Regions from separate parts of the Kocuria sp. ChxB genome, predicted to be linked through region 1. Evidence: riboswitches for the same ligand, from Rfam matches in the RefSeq annotation. Region 1 holds a riboswitch; each other region holds the start of a gene.
What was found. A riboswitch is a leader RNA that binds a small molecule or an ion and turns the genes downstream of it on or off. The one in region 1 is predicted to bind thiamine pyrophosphate.

Region 1 (2,192 bases):
GCAGCCCAGTGCTGTCACCGGGCGGCAGCTGCACCATGCGGCGGCCCAGGTTGTCGTGGACGAGAAGCGTGCGACCGCTCGCAGCCAGGGCCCGGATCAGGCGCTCGTCGTCGGCGCGGTCACCCAGGGTGCGCGGTGAGTCGTACTCGAACCACAGGACGTCGCAGCGGGAGTCGATGGCGTCCCAGTGGTGCACCAACACGTGGATGTCGAAGCCGTCGATGTCGCTCTTCCACACCACCAGGTCCTCGGGGGCGGGCATGGCCAGCAGCGATGCGGGGGAGACCCAGTCCTCGACGGCGTGCCCGCCGGCGCCCTCCTCCGGCTGGAACCCGCCCGTGGAGCCGGCGCGGCTGAAGGACACCCGCGTGCCCACCGGTCCCACGAACCCCTCCACCACGGTGGCGCGCTCGGCGTGCGCAGCCAGGTTGCGGGCCAGGTAGCCGAGGAACATTGGATCACCTTCGACGCTGATCACCGAGCTCCGTGGGTCCGAAGCGAGGACGGCGGCCGCGGTGTCTCCCACGTTCGCCCCCACGTCGATGACCGCGACGTGCCGGTTCCCGGCCGCGAGCCGGGCGAGCAGGTCGATGGCGTACGCGTCGTACGTGGGATCCCGGCGCTGGTAGTAGGGGAGATTGTGCTCCGGTGGCAGCACGATCTCCACGCCACCGATGGTGTGACGCTGCTCCTGACGGCGCCAGGTCCGCCAGTGCACCCGCACCGGGTTGGTGGCGTGCCCGATCATGCGCCCGATGAAGCGCTTCTTGCGGACGGTCAGGGCCATGGGGGACAAGCCTTTGGTCAGGGGGATGCTGAGGCACGGGCAGGACGGCGCGATCAGGACCGCACGACCCGCCTCGCGCGCCACGATACTGCCACGGGCGTGGCGGCGCCGTGGACGGGCCGCGATCACGGCGGCAAGAGGCCAGCCAAGGGAATGCTGCGGGGTCGCCCTCTCACCGCCGGATGTGTGCTAGACATGTGACCGTCCACACGGGAGCCCCAGACGCGGGGGCTGAGATCGGGCCAGTGCTGCCCGGGACCGTCGAACCTGAACCGGCTCGTACCGGCGTAGGAAGTGAGGAACGGCCTTGCCTTCGCACACCCCCAGCACATCTGCCCCCGAGACCTCTGCGACGTCCGAGACCTCCACGGAGAACGGCCTACAGGACGCCCCCGGGGACAAGACCATCCAGCAGACCGAGCAGCACGAGTCCCACCGCCTGGCGTGGCTGGAGGACACGGAGCACGGCATCCAGGTGCCCGTCACGGAGATCCACCAGCTGGACGCCCCGGACGGCACACCCAACCACCCGCTGCAGGTGTACCGCACGATGGGCCCGGGCAGCGTCCCGGAGGAGGGGCTGGAGCCCTGGCGGGCGCCGTGGATCGAGGAGCGGGACGACACCGAGGTCTACGAGGCCCGCGGCCTCAAGCTCGAGGACGACGGCCGCAGCGCCGTGCGCCGCGGTGTACCGTCCCAGCAGTGGCGGGGGAGGAAGCCGGAGCCCCGGCGGGCCCGGCCCGGCAGGTGCGTGACCCAGATGCACTACGCGCGCCGCGGCGTCGTGACCCCGGAGATGCGTTTCGTGGCGCTGCGGGAGCAGTGCGACGTGGAACTGGTGCGCCAGGAGGTGGCCGCCGGGCGCGCGGTGATCCCGCTGAACGTGAACCACCCGGAGTCCGAGCCCATGGTCATCGGGCGGAAGTTCCTGGTGAAGGTGAACGCGAACATCGGCAACTCGGCGGTGACCAGCTCCATCAGCGAGGAGGTGGCCAAGCTGGAGTGGGCCGCCAAGTGGGGCGCGGACACGCTCATGGACCTCTCCACGGGCAACGACATCCACACCACGCGCGAGTGGATCCTGCGCAACTCCCCGATACCCATCGGCACCGTGCCCATCTACCAGGCGCTCGAGAAGGTGGACGGGGACGCCAACGCGCTCACGTGGGAGATCTACCGGGACACCGTGATCGAGCAGTGCGAGCAGGGCGTGGACTACATGACGGTCCACGCGGGCGTGCTGCTGCGCTACGTGCCGCTGACCGCCGAGCGCGTCACCGGGATCGTCTCGCGCGGCGGGTCGATCATGGCCGGCTGGTGCCTGGCGCACCACCGGGAGAACTTCCTCTACACGCACTTCGACGAGCTGTGCGAGATCTTCGCGCAGTACGACGTCGCGTTCTCC
Region 2 (2,192 bases), 610 kb from region 1:
GGCGCGCTCGTAGCGCTCGTCCTTGGGTGGCATGGCCCGATAGCCGTGGTTGCGGGCCTCGTCGTCCCACATGGAGGTCACCACGTTCCAGCCCGCCCGGCCGCCCGAGATGTGGTCCAGGGACGCGAGCATCCGGGCCGCGTGGAACGGCGTGAAGAACGTGGAGGACACTATGCACACCAGGCCGATGCGCTCGGTGGCGCGCGCCATCGCGGACAGGGCGGTCAGCGGTTCCAGGGACCAGTGGGGTCCGCCGGACACGTCGCCCACGCTGTGGCCGTCCGCGAAGAACACGGCGTCGAACAGGCCGCGCTCGGCGGTCTGCGCGAGCTCCTCGTAGTAGCTGATGTTCGTGAGGCGGTGCACCGAGGAGTTGGGCGCGCGCCACGCGGCCTGGTGGTGGCCGGCGCCGTAGAGGAACGCGTTGAGGTGGAGGCGGCGGGCCATGTCAGTCCATCACCAGCCCGCCGTCGACCACCAGGTTCTGGCCGGTGACCCCGCGGGACCAGTCCGAGGCGAAGAACAGGGCGGTGTCCGCGAACTCCTCCGGGGTGGTCACACGGCCCAGGGGAGTGCCGGCGGCAATGAAGTCGAAGACCTCGTCCGGGGTGGCGGCGCTCGCGTCCGTGGTGCGCAGCAGGCCGCCGGAGATCATGTTCACGGTGATGCCCTGCGGGCCGAGGTCCTTGGCGGCGGTGCGGGTGAGGGAGAGCAGGGCGGCCTTCGCGGCGGTGTAGTCGTGGTAGGGGACCACGGGGTTCTGGAAGAGGTTGGTGCCGATGTTGATGATGCGCCCCTCGCCCGCCTCCGCCATGCCCGGGGTGACCGCCTGCATCACGTTGAGGGCGCCCACCACGGCGCCCTGGAACTGCTGGGTGAGGTTCTCGGCGGTCAGATTCTCCAGGGTGGGGCGGGCGTCCCCGTTGAAGCTGAAGTCCACCAGGGCGTTGTTCACCGCCACCGTGACCGGCGCGCCGAAGTGCTCCCTGGCCTGGGTGACCATGTCCTGCACCTGCTGGGCGTCGGTCACGTCCGCCTGAATCGCGAGTGCCCTGTCCTCCCCGAGTTCGCTGACCAGCGCACGGGCCCGCTCCTCGCTGGAGTGGTAGTTCACGACGACGCGCGCACCCTCGCGCGCGAACGCCCGGCTGAGGTGCTCCCCGAGCCCGCGGGCTCCGCCGGTGACCAGGACGATGGTGTTCTCGATCCACATGCTCACTCCTGTGGCTCACGGCGAAGAAAGCGGTGCGCCACCTGCGCGGTGCGACCGTGACATCCCTTCGCCAGTACTAACTGGACAGGTTCGACGGGTGTCATCTCAGCCGCTGCGGTGCCCCGTCCGTCCGCCCGGTGGGGCTGGGAGGGAGGGTGGCGGCACCCCGTGTCACTGGTGGTCAGTGTAGCCAGGGAAGTCTGACGAGGATCAAGTGGGTGGATTGACCGGGAAGGACGAAGTCGCAGGGAACCCTGGTAAGAAAGTGGCGGGACCAAATTACCGACAGTGCGCTCGGCGCTCGGCGGTGGGGCACAGCAGCCAGAACGGAGACGGGTGAATGTCACACCGAACAGCCGCTTCACGGGCAAGCAACGTCGGATGGGTGCTGTGGCTCGCAGCGATGCTCGCCTGGATCGGAGGGCTCGTGGCGGAGCGACTCGTGCACTCCGGATCTCTGTCCTGCGAACTGGGCGACGGAAGCTCGATCTACGGTGAGCCGGGGTGGAGCTGGGTGCCACTGGGCCACACGTGCACCTGGGAGAACGTGGGCGGCGTGATAGTCGTGGACGAGCCGTCCATGATGACTCTCGTACCGCTGCTGGTCCTGTTCCTGTGGGGAATCAGCCTGATGTTGGCTCGTGTTTCCAAGCCACAGCCGCGCCGCAATCCTTAATAGCCGGTCCTGCCGGTGGCGGCTCGGTCAGGTCAGGCCGTTGCTCGCGGGGCGGCGCGCCGCTCGACGGCGCTCCGCCTCGACTTCTGCACGCCGTGCTTGCACCGCCTTGGTGAAGAAGATGACGGCAAAAAGCAGTTCTAGGGTCATGAGCAGCCACGATTCCCGCGCTCCAATGACGGTGATCACGAAGAGGGCCACCATCGCGGACCCCTGGATCAGCAAGCCCACCGATTTCCGTTTCAGCATGCCCCCACCGTAGGCAGGGTGGCCTCTCATGTCAGGCGCGCAGTTTTGCCAACG
Region 3 (2,192 bases), 380 kb from region 1:
ACAGGGCCGTGGTGGAGTGCGCGAGGGGCAGCGTCAGCCCCACCCGCGCGAGCGCCTCGTCCACGCGGGGCCAGATCTGCTCGAGGGGCACCGAGATGTTCTCCAGCCCGAACGCGACGTCGTCCCCCACGCGGGAAAGGATCACCTGGGTCTCGGGGTCCTGGTGCATGAAGCCCACGGCCCCGCGCGCCTCCCGTGGGTCCACGCCGTCCACGCTCAGCCCGCCGGAGCGGGACTGCCCGTCCGGATCCTGTTCCACCCCCGCGAGGGCCTGCAGCAGCGTGGACTTCCCGGCGCCGGACGGCCCCAGCAGCAACACGCGCTCCCCGGGTTCGACCACGGCGGTGACGTCACGCAGGCTCGGATCCTGACGGCCGGGGTAGTGCCACCCGAACCGCTCCAGCCGCACGGCCGCGCCGGTGGGCGCAGACCCCGCCGGTTCCGTCATCGACGGCGCGTGGCGCCGGAGGCCAGGGCCCCCAGCACCCCGGTGGCCTGCAGTGCACGCACCACGAGCCACATCAGGGCACCGGCGATCACCGCACCCGAGAGGGTGGTGAGGGCGGCGTAGACGACCTTCTGGTCCAGCGCCCACTCGTAGTTGTACATGATGTCCTCGCTCACCCCGAGGAAGAGTCCCGAGAGCGCACCGGCCGCGGTGGCCACGGCCAGGCCGAAGCGGCGGTAGCGCGTCAGGAGGAACACGAGCTCCACTCCGAGACCCTGGACGAGACCGGAGATCACCACGGTCCACCCGAAGTGGGTTCCCAGGAAGCCCTCCAGCACCGCCGCGAGCAGCTCGCAGAACAGGGCCGCGCCGGGCTTGCGGATGATGAGCGCGCCCAGGGTGCCCGCCACGAGCCAGCCGCCCGAGATCAGCCCCGCCGAGGGCGGATACGCCACCGCGGCCGTGGACACCACGGGGTACAGCAGGTTGGACCACATCCAGAAGATCACCGCGCACGCCGCGGCGAGGACCGCCGCCACCACGATGTCCACGACCCGCCAGGACTGCGTGCGGGCGGTACCCCGTGCGGTTCCGGTGGGGGTGCTGCTGAGCTGTGTCATGAGAACTCCTCCTGAAGGTTCCAGGAGGGGAAGAGCCCCCGCGCACCGCGGACGGGCTCTTGAGATGCTCGACTCCCTAGCGCCGGTATGAACCGGATCAGGTTCGAGGGTCTGCGCTCGCGCGCACTCTCAGCGCCGCGGTGGCGCTCCCCTGTCGTTGAGCCACCAGTCTAGACCACCACGGCGGTCGGCCGGGGTGCTCGAGGCGCCCCGGCCGACCGCCGTGGTGCGAGGTGCGCGCCGCACCCCGGTCCCGCGCACTCCCGCCGCGAGGACGCGTCCAGTGACGCGTGGTCCTCACCGGCGGGCGAGCCGCGGGAGCAGGACTCAGACCTCGGTCTGCGAGGACTTCGTGGAGTCGTTGTCGTCGGACTGCATCTTGGACACCTGGCGGGCGATACCCACCTTGATGACCGTGCCCACCACACCGGTGATCATGGCCCAGATGATGATGTCGCGCCAGGCCTCGTCCTCGTCCGGGTTCTTGGCGGGGGGCTCGTTGCCCGTGACCTGCTTCCACGCCACGGTCAGAGCCTTGTTGGCCACGGCCACGCCGCCCAGAGAGGCCACCGTGCCGAAAATGTCCATCGCCTTGTTCATGGGATTCTCCTCGGTTTTCGAAAGTGCCGCCGGCGCGTGGTGGCCGGCGGCGTCGTGCTCCCACCCCAGCATACGAACCCGTGAGCCGGGGTGGCGCCACCTGCCCGGGTGGCACCACCGCGTGTGTCGTCAGTCGGGACGGTCCTCGCCGGCGCGGGCCACCACGTCACGCAGCTCGTCCGTCACGAGGTTCTCCTCGTGCAGGTGCTTGGAACGGTAGGCCGCACGGCCCACCATGTGCGCGGAGACCGGGACCGTGAGCAGCTGGAAGATCCACGCGAGGACCAGCAGGGGGACCATCCGGGGCTCCCCGCTGGCGAGCGCGAGGGCGGTGAGCAGCAGGAGCAGCCCGAAGACCTGGGGCTTGGTGCCCGCGTGCATGCGGGAGAGCAGATCGGGGAAGCGCACGAGACCCACCGCGGCCGCGAGCGACATGAACGTCCCCGCGACCAGGCACACCACTGCTGCCACGTCCGTCACCGTGTGCCAGTTCATGAGCGGTCCAGCCCCACGTTGCGCGCCAC
Region 4 (2,192 bases), 430 kb from region 1:
GCGAGGAGTGCGCGGGCCGCGGCGTCGTGGTCCACGACCACCCCCTCAAGGGTCGCTCCACGGCCACCGCGCCGGACCACCGCGGCGGCAACCGCAACGAGCGCAAGCGCTCGCGGCAGAAGCAGAACCAGCCGCAGGACAAACCCCGGTCGAACAACCGGGGTGGCGCGGACGACCAGCAGCAGGCCCGGGACGAGGCCGCCCGCACGGCGTTCGCAAACATCGCGGCCGCCTCCTCCCACGAGGACGACGACGCCCAGGGCGGGTCCCGCGGCGGAGCCGAGCACAAGGACTCGACCGGCCAGCACGCAGGGCACGGGAACCAGGGTCCGGAGCAGGCGTCCGAGCACGGTTCGGCGGACTCCGAGAGCGGGCGGCGTCGGAAGAAGCGTCGCGGCAAGCGCAGCCGCGGTCGTGGGAACCAGGGCGAGGACACCGCCACCGAGAACGGTGGGAACGGTGCCTCCGAACCCCGCGGCGAGCACGCCGCGGGTGACGCCGGGTCCAGCCTGACGATCCACGGTGAGGTCATCGAGCTCCCCCAGGGGCAGAAGGACGAGCGCGCGGAGCAGGAGGCGCTCACCCTGGACTCGCTCTCCGCGGCCTTCTCGGCCGAGGACTCCGGTGAGGACGCGTCGCAGGACCGCACCGGGTCCGGTCGCGGCTCCGGACGGCGGGGCGGCGAGGGCTTGAAGGGCCGCGGGGGACGTTCTACGGGCCAGCGCGGCCGGGGTCGCGGCAACGGCGCGGCGTCGTCCGACGCCGAGCAGGACCGGTCCGAGCAGTCCGAGAGCTCCGCGCCGGAGCGGGACGCCCCGAAGCAGTCGCCGTCCGAGGGCGGCTCCGGGCAGCAGACCCCGTCCCGGCGCGCCACCGCGGCACAGCCCTCCGCGTCCGCCGCTGATGCCGCTCCCGCCAGGCGCCGCCGCGGCTCCCGCCGCGCCGTGGCTCCCACGGCCGCACCGGGTGCCGGAAGCGTGGAGACCCGTGAGTACGACGCCGCCGAGCGCTCGGCCACGCGGTTCACCGCCGCGGCCGCGCCCGTGGGCTCGGCCTCCTCGGACGGCCAGCCCACCATCGTGGGTGTGGGCGTGAGCGCCCGGGACATCACGATGACCCCCAAGGGGGACTGACGCCCCGCGCGGCCCTCCCGGGAGGGCCGCGGGGGACCACCCACCACAGGAGCGCTCGGACTCGTCCGGGCGCTCCTGTGGCATGATCGGGACCACGTGCACGGGGTGCCGCACGGCGGCTGAGAACACACCCGTAGAACCTGATCTAGCTCGTACTAGCGAAGGGAATGTCGTGAACCCCACGCCTTCTGTCCCCGCCCCCCGCGTCCTCTCGATCGCCGGCACGGACCCCACGGGTGGTGCCGGGCACGCCGCGGACCTGAAGTCCATCGCCGCCATGGGCGGCTTCGGGCTGAGCGTGGTCACTGCGGTGGTCGCGCAGAACACGCGGGGCGTGGTGGCGGTCCACACCCCACCCGTGTCCGTGCTGCAGGCGCAGTTGGACGCCGTGGCGCAGGACGTGGAGCTGGATGCCGTGAAGGTCGGGATGCTCGGCTCGGTGGACGTCATCGAGACGGTGGGGGCGTGGCTCGCGGCCCACCGTGCGCCCGTGGTCGTGATCGACCCCGTCATGGTGGCCACCGCCGGGGGGCGTCTGCTCGCATCCGACGCCGAGGACGCGCTGCGCGGCATCCTGCACCACGCGGACCTGATCACCCCCAACCTGCCCGAACTCGCCGTGCTCGCGGAGCGGCCCGTGGCCACCACGTGGGACGATGCGCTCGAGCAGGGCCGGGCCGTGGCGGAGACCTTCGGCACGCGCGTGCTGGTCAAGGGCGGGCACCTGAGCGGGGAGTCCACCCCGGACGCCCTCGTGGTCCCGGGCCGGGCCGAGCCCGTGGCCCAGTACTCGGGGACGAGGGTGGCCACGCGCAACACCCACGGGACCGGGTGCTCACTGTCGTCTGCGGTGGCCACGGTCGTGGCGCGCACGGGGGACTGGGCACAGGGGATCGACACCGCCCGCCGCTGGCTGCGTGGTGCGCTGCGCGCTGCGGACTCCCTGCACGTGGGCCACGGCAACGGCCCGGTCCACCACTTCCACCACGTCCAGGACCTCGTCACGGACCCCGCCTTCGTGGCGGCGTCGTGCGGGGGCACCGGGGATCCCGGCACACG

Region 2: linked by a shared signal. The riboswitch ahead of P8S73_RS06535 (3-oxoacyl-ACP reductase) and the one ahead of thiC (phosphomethylpyrimidine synthase ThiC) in region 1 are both predicted to bind thiamine pyrophosphate.
Region 3: linked by a shared signal. The riboswitch ahead of P8S73_RS05530 (ECF transporter S component) and the one ahead of thiC (phosphomethylpyrimidine synthase ThiC) in region 1 are both predicted to bind thiamine pyrophosphate.
Region 4: linked by a shared signal. The riboswitch ahead of P8S73_RS01940 (bifunctional hydroxymethylpyrimidine kinase/phosphomethylpyrimidine kinase) and the one ahead of thiC (phosphomethylpyrimidine synthase ThiC) in region 1 are both predicted to bind thiamine pyrophosphate.

Annotation. Positions count from the first base shown of each region.
Region 1 is NZ_CP121123.1:875,281-877,472, reverse strand. It holds gene P8S73_RS03785 (hypothetical protein) at 1-787, opposite strand, end outside; TPP riboswitch at 987-1,098, shown strand; gene thiC (phosphomethylpyrimidine synthase ThiC) at 1,194-2,192, shown strand, end outside.
Region 2 is NZ_CP121123.1:1,481,445-1,483,636, reverse strand. It holds gene P8S73_RS06540 (LLM class flavin-dependent oxidoreductase) at 1-447, opposite strand, end outside; gene P8S73_RS06535 (3-oxoacyl-ACP reductase) at 449-1,213, opposite strand; TPP riboswitch at 1,259-1,392, opposite strand; gene P8S73_RS06530 (hypothetical protein) at 1,917-2,138, opposite strand.
Region 3 is NZ_CP121123.1:1,259,485-1,261,676, forward strand. It holds gene P8S73_RS05525 (ABC transporter ATP-binding protein) at 1-448, opposite strand, end outside; gene P8S73_RS05530 (ECF transporter S component) at 445-1,068, opposite strand; TPP riboswitch at 1,125-1,231, opposite strand; gene P8S73_RS05535 (DUF4235 domain-containing protein) at 1,396-1,668, opposite strand; gene mnhG (monovalent cation/H(+) antiporter subunit G) at 1,798-2,163, opposite strand; gene P8S73_RS05545 (monovalent cation/H+ antiporter complex subunit F) at 2,160-2,192, opposite strand, start outside.
Region 4 is NZ_CP121123.1:449,881-452,072, reverse strand. It holds gene P8S73_RS01945 (Rne/Rng family ribonuclease) at 1-1,133, shown strand, start outside; TPP riboswitch at 1,225-1,318, shown strand; gene P8S73_RS01940 (bifunctional hydroxymethylpyrimidine kinase/phosphomethylpyrimidine kinase) at 1,306-2,192, shown strand, end outside.